DNA from 3 places in the Pseudomonas sp. TWP3-1 genome. Region 3 is predicted to be linked to each of the others. Evidence: predicted binding sites of a transcription regulator. Region 3 holds the regulator's gene; each other region holds the start of a gene.
The links. The regulator sigma-54, encoded in region 3, starts transcription at its own class of promoters, with help from an activator protein. The targets are predictions, from matches to a motif close to ANTGGCATNNANNTTGCTNT.
Positions count from the first base shown of each region.

Region 1: a site for sigma-54 is predicted at 1,541-1,560, ahead of ACP7BN_RS14380 (flagellar basal body rod protein FlgF). Genes of this name have one in related genera too.
Region 2: a site for sigma-54 is predicted at 1,957-1,976, ahead of ACP7BN_RS15530 (CmpA/NrtA family ABC transporter substrate-binding protein). Genes of this name have one in related genera too.

Region 1 covers NZ_JAFCUQ010000009.1:74,279-77,555, reverse strand. Annotated here, with positions in the region: gene flgG (flagellar basal-body rod protein FlgG) at 1-700, opposite strand, end outside; gene ACP7BN_RS14380 (flagellar basal body rod protein FlgF) at 746-1,486, opposite strand; gene ACP7BN_RS14375 (sigma-54-dependent transcriptional regulator) at 1,843-3,277, opposite strand, start outside.
Region 2 covers NZ_JAFCUQ010000010.1:82,064-85,340, forward strand. Annotated here, with positions in the region: gene ACP7BN_RS15525 (ANTAR domain-containing response regulator) at 119-694, opposite strand; gene ACP7BN_RS15530 (CmpA/NrtA family ABC transporter substrate-binding protein) at 710-1,921, opposite strand; gene ACP7BN_RS15535 (quinone-dependent dihydroorotate dehydrogenase) at 2,065-3,093, shown strand.
Region 3 covers NZ_JAFCUQ010000003.1:219,959-223,235, forward strand. Annotated here, with positions in the region: gene lptB (LPS export ABC transporter ATP-binding protein) at 1-497, shown strand, start outside; gene ACP7BN_RS06305 (RNA polymerase factor sigma-54) at 673-2,166, shown strand; gene hpf (ribosome hibernation-promoting factor, HPF/YfiA family) at 2,240-2,548, shown strand; gene ptsN (PTS IIA-like nitrogen regulatory protein PtsN) at 2,560-3,024, shown strand; gene rapZ (RNase adapter RapZ) at 3,027-3,277, shown strand, end outside.

The sequences.
Region 1 (3,277 bases), on a different contig from region 3:
TCATGTTGACCATCTCTTCAACGGTGCTGACGTTGGACGTTTCCAGGGTGTTCTGCAGCGTGGTACCGAAACCGGCCAGCCCCGGAGTGCCGACTTGCGGCGCGCCGGAAGCAGCAGTTTCCAGGAACAGGTTGTTGCCCACGGCTTGCAGACCGGCCGGGTTGATGAAGTCAGCGGTCTGCAGGTTGCCGATCACTTGCGAAGCGGCGTTGCCAGGCAAGGTCACGGAAACGGTGCCGTCATTGCCGACGGTGAAGGTTTGCGCGTCGTTCGGGATAACAATCGCAGGCTCCAGAGCGAAACCACTGGCGTTGACGATCTGGCCATTGGAATCGAGGTGGAATGTACCGTCACGGGTGTAGGACGTGGTGCCGTCCGGCTGCAGGATCTGGAAGAAACCGCGACCGTTGATGGCCATGTCCAGCGGCTGCTCAGTCGTTTGCAGGCTGCCGGCGGTGAAGTTTTTCTGAGTGCCGACGATGCGCACACCGGTACCCAATTGCAGACCCGTCGGCAGTTCGCTGTCTTGAGTCGACTGGGCGCCTGGCTGGCGTTTGATCTGGTACAGCAGGTCCTGGAATTCTGCGCGGTCACGTTTGAAACCCGTGGTCGACACGTTGGCCAGGTTGTTGGAAATGGTAGTCAGGTTGGTGTCCTGAGCGGACAGACCTGTTTTGGCAACCCATAGAGCCGGAAGCATTCGATTCTCCTCGTGCGCCTGTTTTACGGCGCGACGTTCTGATAATTAGCTGATCTGCAAGACCCGAGCCATGGCCTGGTCGTCGTCTTTGGCGGTGTTCATCATCTTGATGTGCAACTCGAACTGCTTGGCCAGGGCCAGCACCGAGGTCATCTCTTCGACGGCATTGACGTTGCTCGACTCAAGAAAACCCGAGACCAGTTTGACGTTGGCATCGGCCTGCGCCGGCTGGCCGTCCTTGGTGTAGATCGAGCCGTCGAGGCCTTTATTCATGTTCTTGATGTCCGGGTTGACCAGTTTGATCCGGTCGACTTCGGCCATCACGCGCGGGCCTTCACCCATCGCGCGAATACTGATGGTGCCGTCTTCACCGACTTCGATCTGCTGCTCGGGCGGCACGGCGATCGGACCGCCATTGCCCATCACCGGCATGCCGTTGCCGGCGCGCAACACACCGAGGGCATCGACGTTCAGGCTGCCGGTGCGCACGTAGCTTTCGCCACCGCTCGGGTTCTGCACGGCGATCCAGCCGTTGCCGGTCACGGCCACGTCGAGGTCACGACCGGTCTGCACCAGCGAGCCAGGCGTGAAGTCGGTAGCGGGCCGCTCGCTCATGGCAAACGCACGCGCCGGAAAGCTGTCACCGAACACCGGCATCGAACGCGCCTGTTCCAGGTCGCGCTGAAAACCGTTGGTGGAGATGTTCGCCAGGTTGTTGGCATGCGCCTTTTGCGCCAGTGCGTTCTGGCTGGCGCCGGTCATTGCCACATAAAGGTACTTGTCCACACTCTTTCCTCTGCATGCCGGACGTTTGCCGCCCACCGCTGTACTGCTGAGCCTTAAGCAATTTGCAGACCAACTTTTTTCTGGCAGCACGAAGCCCGGCAAACAAAGGACTTGAAGGGTTTTAGGGGGAAAAGGGAAATGTATCGAAGTCGAAAAACCGGCGGTGGAATGCCGCTATGCGGCAATCACGATCTCTGAGGTTGTTGGCGAACTTGTGGCGAGGGGATTTATCCCCGCTGGGTGGCGAAGCCGCCCCGATACCGATAAACGCAGTTCAACTGATACACCGCTTTGGATGGATTTGGGGCTGCTTCGCAGCCCATCGGGGATAAATCCCCTCGCCACAGGGGTTCTTCTTAACTTCCGGAATCTTTGCCGACTTCGTATTCGCGCAATTTGTTAGCAATGGTGGTGTGCGAGACGCCGAGTCGCTTGCCGAGTTGCCGACTACTCGGATGTTCCGAATACAGCCGCTCCAGCACAGCCTTCTCAAAGCGCCCGACAATTTCATCCAGCCCGCCCTCCAGCGAAAAATCGCCAAGCGGCTGACGCACGCCATAATCCGGCAGGCGAATGTGCTCAGCCTTGACCGTGCCGCCGTCACACAGCGAAACCGCCTGAAACAGCACGTTCTCCAGTTGCCGCACATTGCCCGGCCAATGGTAGTGACTCAGCCGATCCATCGCCGCCGGTGCCAGTTTCGGCAGCGCGCAACCGATCTGCCGACTGGCCTGATCGAGGAAGTGTTCAACCAGCGGTGTCAGCCCGTCGAGGCATTCACGCAGTGGCGGGATGTGCAGCGAAAGCACGTTCAAGCGATGGTACAAATCCTGACGAAACTCACCGCGCGCGCACAGTTCGGACAAGTCCACCTGCGTCGCGCAGATCACCCGCACATCCAGATACACCTCTTCATCACTGCCGACACGACGGAAGCAACCGTCCTGCAAGAAGCGCAGCAATTTCACCTGCAAGCGCGGGCTCATTTCGCCGACGCCATCGAGAAACAACGTACCGCCCGCCGTCAGCTCCAGCAGCCCGAGCTTGCCTTCGGCCCGCGCACCTTCGAACGCGCCGGGGCCGTAGCCGAACAACTCGGTCTCGGCCATCGACTCGGGCAACCCGGCACAGTTGAGCGCCATCAACGGCGATTGTCCGCGTGGACTGGCGAGGTGACAGGCGCGCGCCAGCAATTCTTTGCCGGTGCCGGTTTCGCCTTCTATCAATAGCGGCGCATCCAGCGGTGCCATACGCCGAGCTTCGCGCACCACGGCGGCCATGACTTTGGAACTCTGGAAGATGCTGTCGAAGCCGCGCAGCTCTTGCTTGCGCACGTTATAGATACGCTCGCCAACCCGGTCCGCTCGATGCAAAGTCAGCACCGCGCCGGCCATGGCTTCGCTGTCGTCGTGTTCGGATTGCAGTGGTGCGATGTCGGCGAGAAACACGTCGCCCTTGACCTTGACCCGCATGCCGTTGATCCGCGATTTGTTGGCGCGCACCAGTTCCGGCAAGTCGAAATCTTCGGCGTAACGCGACAGCGGAATTCCCGGAACCTCGTCGACGCGCACCCCGAGCAACTGCGCCGCCGCGCGGTTGGCCGCCACGATCGAGCCGCCCATGTCGATCGACAGCACCGGAAACTCCAGCGCGCCGAGCAAGGCGTTCAATTCCATATGCCGACGTTCGCTGGGCATCAGCCCGACGCGCTTGACGCCAAACACCCCGGCAATCGCTTCGAACTTCGGGCGCAGCGCCTGGAACTGAATGTTGATCAGGTTCGGGCAATGC
Region 2 (3,277 bases), on a different contig from region 3:
AGCCCGCTCCCACAGGTTCTGCGTTAATCACGAACTCTGTGTACGACTAGGAAACCTGTGGGAGCTGCGGTGCGACGATTCGACTTGCGCGATGGGGCCTTCACAGGCACCGCAAACCTCAGCCCAGCAACTCGCTCATGGCAATGATCTGCTCCGCAACCTGAATCAGTTTCTGCTGGCGGCTCATGGCCTGGCGGCGCATCAGCGTGTAGGCCTCTTCTTCATTGCAGTCCTTCATCTTCATCAACAAGCCCTTGGCCAGCTCAATGCGCTTGCGCTCGGCCAATTGCTGGTCGCGGGCATGCAATTGGGCGCGCAGGGCCTGGTCGCTTTCGAAGCGCGCCATCGCCACGTCGAGAATCGGCTGCAAACGTTGTGCGTGAATGCCTTCGACGATGTAGGCACTCACCCCGGACTTGATCGCCTGACGCATCACGCCGGGGTCATGCTCGTCGGTAAACATCACTATCGGCCGTGGTTGGTCGCGGCTGACCAGCACCACTTGCTCCATCACATCGCGGCTCGGTGACTCGGTATCGATCAGGATCACGTCCGGGCGCACCGTTTCGACGCGCGCGGGCAGGTCGATGGTCAATCCCGATTCATCGATGACCTCGAATCCGGCCTCGGTCAACGCGGCTTTCAAGCGCCCGACCTTTTTTGCGGTGTCGTTGATCAGCAGAATGCGCAGCATGTTCGCGATCTCCTGTCAGCGGCGAGCGAGAAGGGCAGCGCTGTCGCTCAGCGCGTGCAATTTGAAACTGCGGGCGTAGCCGGCTGGATCGCTGCCGTCCCAGATTTTGCCGTCGATCAATTGGCTGCTGCGCATATCTCCCGCGCCCGTGGGGACACCGACGGCAGTGGCGGCGTCGCGGTATAACGCAAGTTGCTGCACCTGACGGGCGACGCCGAGGTAATCCGGGTCATCACGCAGCAAACCCCAGCGGCGGAACTGGGTCATGAACCACATGCCGTCCGACAGGTACGGCAGATTGACTGAGCCGTCGCCATGAAAGCGCAGCGCGTGCGGATCTTGCCAGCGATTGCCGAGGCCGTCGGCGTAGTCGCCGGTAAACCGCGGTTCGATACAGGCAACCGGCGCGTCGAGATATTCCGGCGCGCTCAGCAACTGTGCGGTGCTGCGGCGGTTTTCCGGGCTTGCTTCGATGAAACGGCTGGCTTCGAGAATCGCCATCACCAGCGCCCGTGCGGTATTCGGATACTGCTCGACGAAGGCGCGGGTGCAGCCGAGGACTTTTTCCGGGTGATCGGGCCAGATGGTCTGGCTGGTCGCCAAGGTAAAACCGAGATCCTGTTGCACCGCGCTGGCTGCCCATGGCTCGCCGACGCAGAAACCGTCGATACGTCCGGCCTGCAAGTGCGCGACCATTTGCGGCGGCGGCACCACCACGCTGTCGACATCGCGCAGCGGATGAATGCCTTGGCTCGCCAGCCAGTAATACAGCCACATCGCGTGAGTGCCGGTGGGGAAGGTCTGCGCGAAGGTGAGTTTTGCGCGCGAATGGTGCACATGGCGGTCGAGCGCTTCAGGACTGGTCACGCCGAGCCGTTGCAAGCCGTGGGACAGGTTGAGGCTCTGACCGTTCTGGTTGAGGCCCATCAACACCGCCATGTCGGTCGGCGCCACGCCGCCGATGCCCAGATGCACCGCGTAGATCAGGCCATACAGGCTGTGCGCGGCGTCGAGTTCGCCGCTGACCAGTTTGTCGCGCAGATTGGCCCACGAAGTCTGACGCTTGAGGTTCAGCGTCAGGCCGTAAGGCTGAGCGAAGCCCTGCGTGGCGGCGACCACCAGCGAGGCGCAGTCGCTCAGGGCCATGAAGCCAAGATTGATTGCGCTTTTTTCCGGGGCGTCGCTGCCGTTGACCCAGGCCAGCGGCCTGGCAGAAGGTTGAGTCATTCCATGCACCTGCAAAAGCGATCGTGAAATACCGGGGTGCAAGGCATATGCCACGCACAAGGATTTGCGCGTGCGCCTCGCGCCGCAGGGTCATGCCCGGCTATAATCGCCGCCTCTTTTCGCCGCCCGAGTCATCGCCGCCCATGTACACCCTGGCCCGTCAGCTGTTGTTCAAACTTTCCCCGGAAACCTCCCACGACCTGTCGCTGGATCTGATCGGCGCGGGCGGACGTTTGGGCCTCAACGGCTTGCTGTGCAAGGCCCCGGCGCACGTGCCGGTGAATGTCATGGGGCTGGACTTTCCGAACCCGGTGGGTCTGGCCGCAGGTCTGGACAAGAACGGCGCGGCCATCGACGGCTTTGCACAGTTGGGTTTCGGTTTCGTCGAAATCGGCACCATCACTCCGCGTCCGCAGCCGGGCAACCCGAAACCGCGGATCTTCCGCTTGCCGGAAGCCGAGGCGATCATCAATCGCATGGGGTTCAACAACCTTGGCGTTGATCACCTGTTGGCGCGGGTTGCTGCCGCCAAATATAAAGGCGTGCTTGGGATCAATATCGGCAAGAATTTCGACACCCCGGTCGAGCGCGCAGTCGACGACTACCTGATCTGCCTGGACAAGGTTTACGCCCACGCCAGTTACATCACGGTCAACGTCAGCTCGCCGAACACCCCGGGCCTGCGCAGCCTGCAATTCGGTGATTCGCTCAAGCAGTTGCTGGCGGACTTGGCCCAGCGTCGCGCCGAACTGGCGCTGCGTCACGGCAAGCATGTGCCGCTGGCGATCAAGATCGCTCCGGACATGACCGACGAAGAAACCGTGCAGGTTGCCCAGGCACTGATCGAAACCGGGATGGATGCGGTGATCGCCACCAACACCACCCTGAGTCGCGTTGGCGTCGAAGGCATGGAACATGGCGACGAGATGGGCGGTCTGTCCGGTGCGCCGGTGCGTGAGAAGAGCACGCACACGGTGAAAGTGCTGGCGGCGGAGCTGGGCGGTCGTCTGCCGATCATCGCGGCGGGCGGGATTACCGAAGGCAAGCATGCGGCCGAGAAGATTGCTGCCGGCGCGAGCCTGGTGCAGATCTACTCCGGCTTCATCTATAAAGGCCCGGCGCTGATTCGTGAATCGGTGGACGCCATCGCGGCAATGAAAGTCGGACGCTGAATCTGGCAAGGGGCTCTTGTGGCGAGGGGATTTATCCCCGCTCGGCTGCGCAGCAGTCGTCGTTTCTGATCTTTTGATTTATCTGCGGCACCGAGGTGACAGGTTTTGGGGCCGCTGCGCGACCCAACGGGGATAAATCCCCTCGCCACAGAAATAGTGTTGAATGTGATGCATAAAAAAGGGC
Region 3 (3,277 bases):
AGGCCGGTATCGGCTATTTGCCGCAAGAAGCGTCGATCTTCCGCAAGCTGTCGGTGGCCGACAACATCATGGCCATCCTCGAAACGCGTCAGGAGCTCGACAAGGCCGGCCGTCGCAAAGAGCTGGAAAGCCTGCTGCAGGAATTCCACATCAGCCACATCCGCGACAACCTCGGCATGAGCCTGTCGGGTGGTGAACGTCGCCGGGTCGAAATCGCCCGCGCGCTGGCCACCGCACCGAAATTCATCCTGCTCGACGAACCGTTCGCCGGTGTTGACCCGATTTCGGTCGGCGACATCAAGCAGATCATCCATCACCTCAAGGCCAAGGGTATCGGTGTGTTGATCACCGACCACAACGTCCGTGAGACGCTGGACATCTGCGAAACTGCCTACATCGTCAACGACGGTCAACTGATCGCCGAAGGCGACTCGGCCACCATCCTCGCCAACGATCTGGTGAAGGAAGTGTATCTGGGTCACGAGTTCCGCCTGTGATCATTGGGGTGTCCTCGCACGAGCCTGGGCATCCCTGCGATTTTCTTGGTTTAATTGTTACGGTGCTCTAGGCAAACACTTCAGTTTCAGGCATATAATTTGCTTAAGTTTGGCGCTCCGGCGCCCTGTAGTGGATGGCGCATAGCGCCGGCGAATAAGGTGTTAAGCCCCTGCCATGAAACCATCGCTAGTCTTGAGAATGGGCCAGCAGCTGACGATGACACCGCAGCTGCAACAGGCCATCCGCCTGCTCCAATTGTCGACCCTGGATCTGCAACAGGAAATCCAGGAGGCTCTGGAATCCAATCCGATGCTCGAACGCCAGGAAGAAGGCGAAGACTTCGACAACTCCGATCCCCTCGCCGACAACGTCGAGCAGAAGCCCAACACCGAAACCCAGGAACCCTCTTTTCAGGAAAGCGCCCCGACGGTGGACAACCTCGAGGAAGGCGACTGGAACGAGCGCATCCCCAACGAATTGCCCGTCGATACTGCCTGGGAAGACGTCTACCAGACCAGCGCCAGCAGCCTGCCAAGCAACGACGATGACGAGTGGGACTTCACCACGCGTACCTCCGTCGGTGAAAGCCTGCAAAGCCATCTGCTGTGGCAGTTGAACCTCGCGCCGATGTCCGACACCGATCGCCTGATCGCCGTGACCCTGATCGACTGCATCAACAATCAGGGCTACCTCGACGAGACCCTCGAAGAAATTCTCGACGCCTTCGATCCCGAGCTCGATATCGAGCTGGATGAAATCGAAGCCGTGCTGCACCGCATCCAGCAATTCGAGCCAGCCGGCATCGGCGCACGCAACCTCAGCGAATGCCTGCTGCTGCAACTGCGTCAGCTACCCGCTAAAACGCCGTGGCTGGTCGAAGCCAAGCGTCTGGTCAGCGACTACATCGATCTGCTAGGCAGCCGCGATTACAGTCAGCTGATGCGGCGCATGAAGCTCAAGGAAGACGAGCTGCGCCAGGTCATCGAGCTGGTGCAAAGCCTCAATCCGCGTCCGGGTTCGCAAATCGAATCGTCCGAAGCCGAGTACGTGGTGCCGGACGTCATCGTGCGCAAGGACAACGAGCGCTGGCTGGTCGAACTGAACCAGGAATCCGTGCCGCGCCTGCGGGTCAACGCGCAGTACGCAGGTTTCGTCCGCCGTGCCGACACCAGCGCCGACAACACTTTCATGCGCAATCAGTTGCAGGAAGCGCGCTGGTTCATCAAAAGCCTGCAAAGCCGCAACGAAACCCTGATGAAAGTCGCCACGCAGATCGTCGAGCACCAGCGCGGCTTTCTGGAATACGGCGACGAAGCGATGAAGCCGCTGGTCTTGCATGACATCGCTGAAGCGGTCGGCATGCACGAATCGACGATTTCCCGCGTGACCACGCAGAAATTCATGCATACCCCGCGCGGTATATATGAACTGAAATACTTTTTCTCGAGCCACGTCAGCACCTCCGAAGGCGGTGAATGCTCGTCCACGGCGATCCGCGCGATCATCAAAAAACTGGTTGCCGCGGAAAATCAGAAAAAGCCGTTGAGTGACAGCAAGATCGCTGGTTTACTGGAGGCACAAGGCATTCAGGTGGCTCGCCGCACCGTCGCCAAGTACCGCGAATCTCTCGGGATCGCGCCTTCGAGCGAACGCAAGCGGTTGATGTAAGCCACGTTACAGCGTTCCAGTGGCAGGCTTTTCGGCCTGCCGCTTTATGCACTGGCAACGAAGGAGAAGCTGTATGCAAGTCAACATCAGTGGACACCAACTGGAAGTGACCGAACCTCTGCGCGACTACATCAACGAGAAACTTCAACGATTGGAGCGCCATTTCGACAAGATCACCAACGTGCAAGTCACGATGTGTGTCGAAAAGCTCAAGCAGAAAATCGAAGCCACCTTGCATATTCCCGGCAGTGAGGTCGTCGCAAACGCGGAACATACCGATATGTACGCAGCGATCGACGCATTGACCGACAAGCTCGACAAACAACTCAAAAAGCATAAGGAAAAGACCCAGAGCCTGCTTCAAGGCGCGACGGGTCGATAACCCCCCATTCCATGATCCGACTTGAAAGTATCCTGACCCCCGGCCGTTCCCTCGTGAACGTGCCGGGCGGCAGCAAAAAGAAAGCCCTCGAGCAAATTGCCAACCTGATCGCCCGGGAAGTTCCGGATCTGGAGATGCAAGATGTCTTCGAGGCTTTGATTGCCCGTGAAAAACTCGGTTCTACCGGTTTTGGCAACGGCATCGCCATCCCTCATTGCCGCCTCAAGGGCTGCGAATCCCCTATCAGCGCCTTGATACACCTGGAAGCTCCGATCGATTTCGACGCCATCGATGGTGCTCCGGTTGACCTGCTGTTCGTGCTGCTGGTCCCCGAAGCTGCCACCGATGCACACCTGGAACTGTTGCGACAGATTGCCAGCATGCTCGACCGCAAGGACGTCCGCGAAAAACTGCGTAGCGCCACCAGTAACCAAGCCTTGTATCAGGTTGTCCTCGACGAGCAGAACGGGCAGTAATCATGCGTTTGATCATCGTCAGTGGCCGCTCCGGCTCGGGTAAAAGTACCGCTCTGAATGTCCTTGAGGACAACGGCTACTACTGCATCGACAATCTGCCGGCCGGCCTGCTGCCGGAACTGGCCGAACGCGCGCTGATTCACACCGAGTTGGCACAGCCACTGGTGGCGGTTTCCATCGACGCGCGTAATCTGCCGAGCCATCTCTCACGCTTTCCCGAGCTGCTTGAAGAAGTGCGCGGCCGGCACATCCA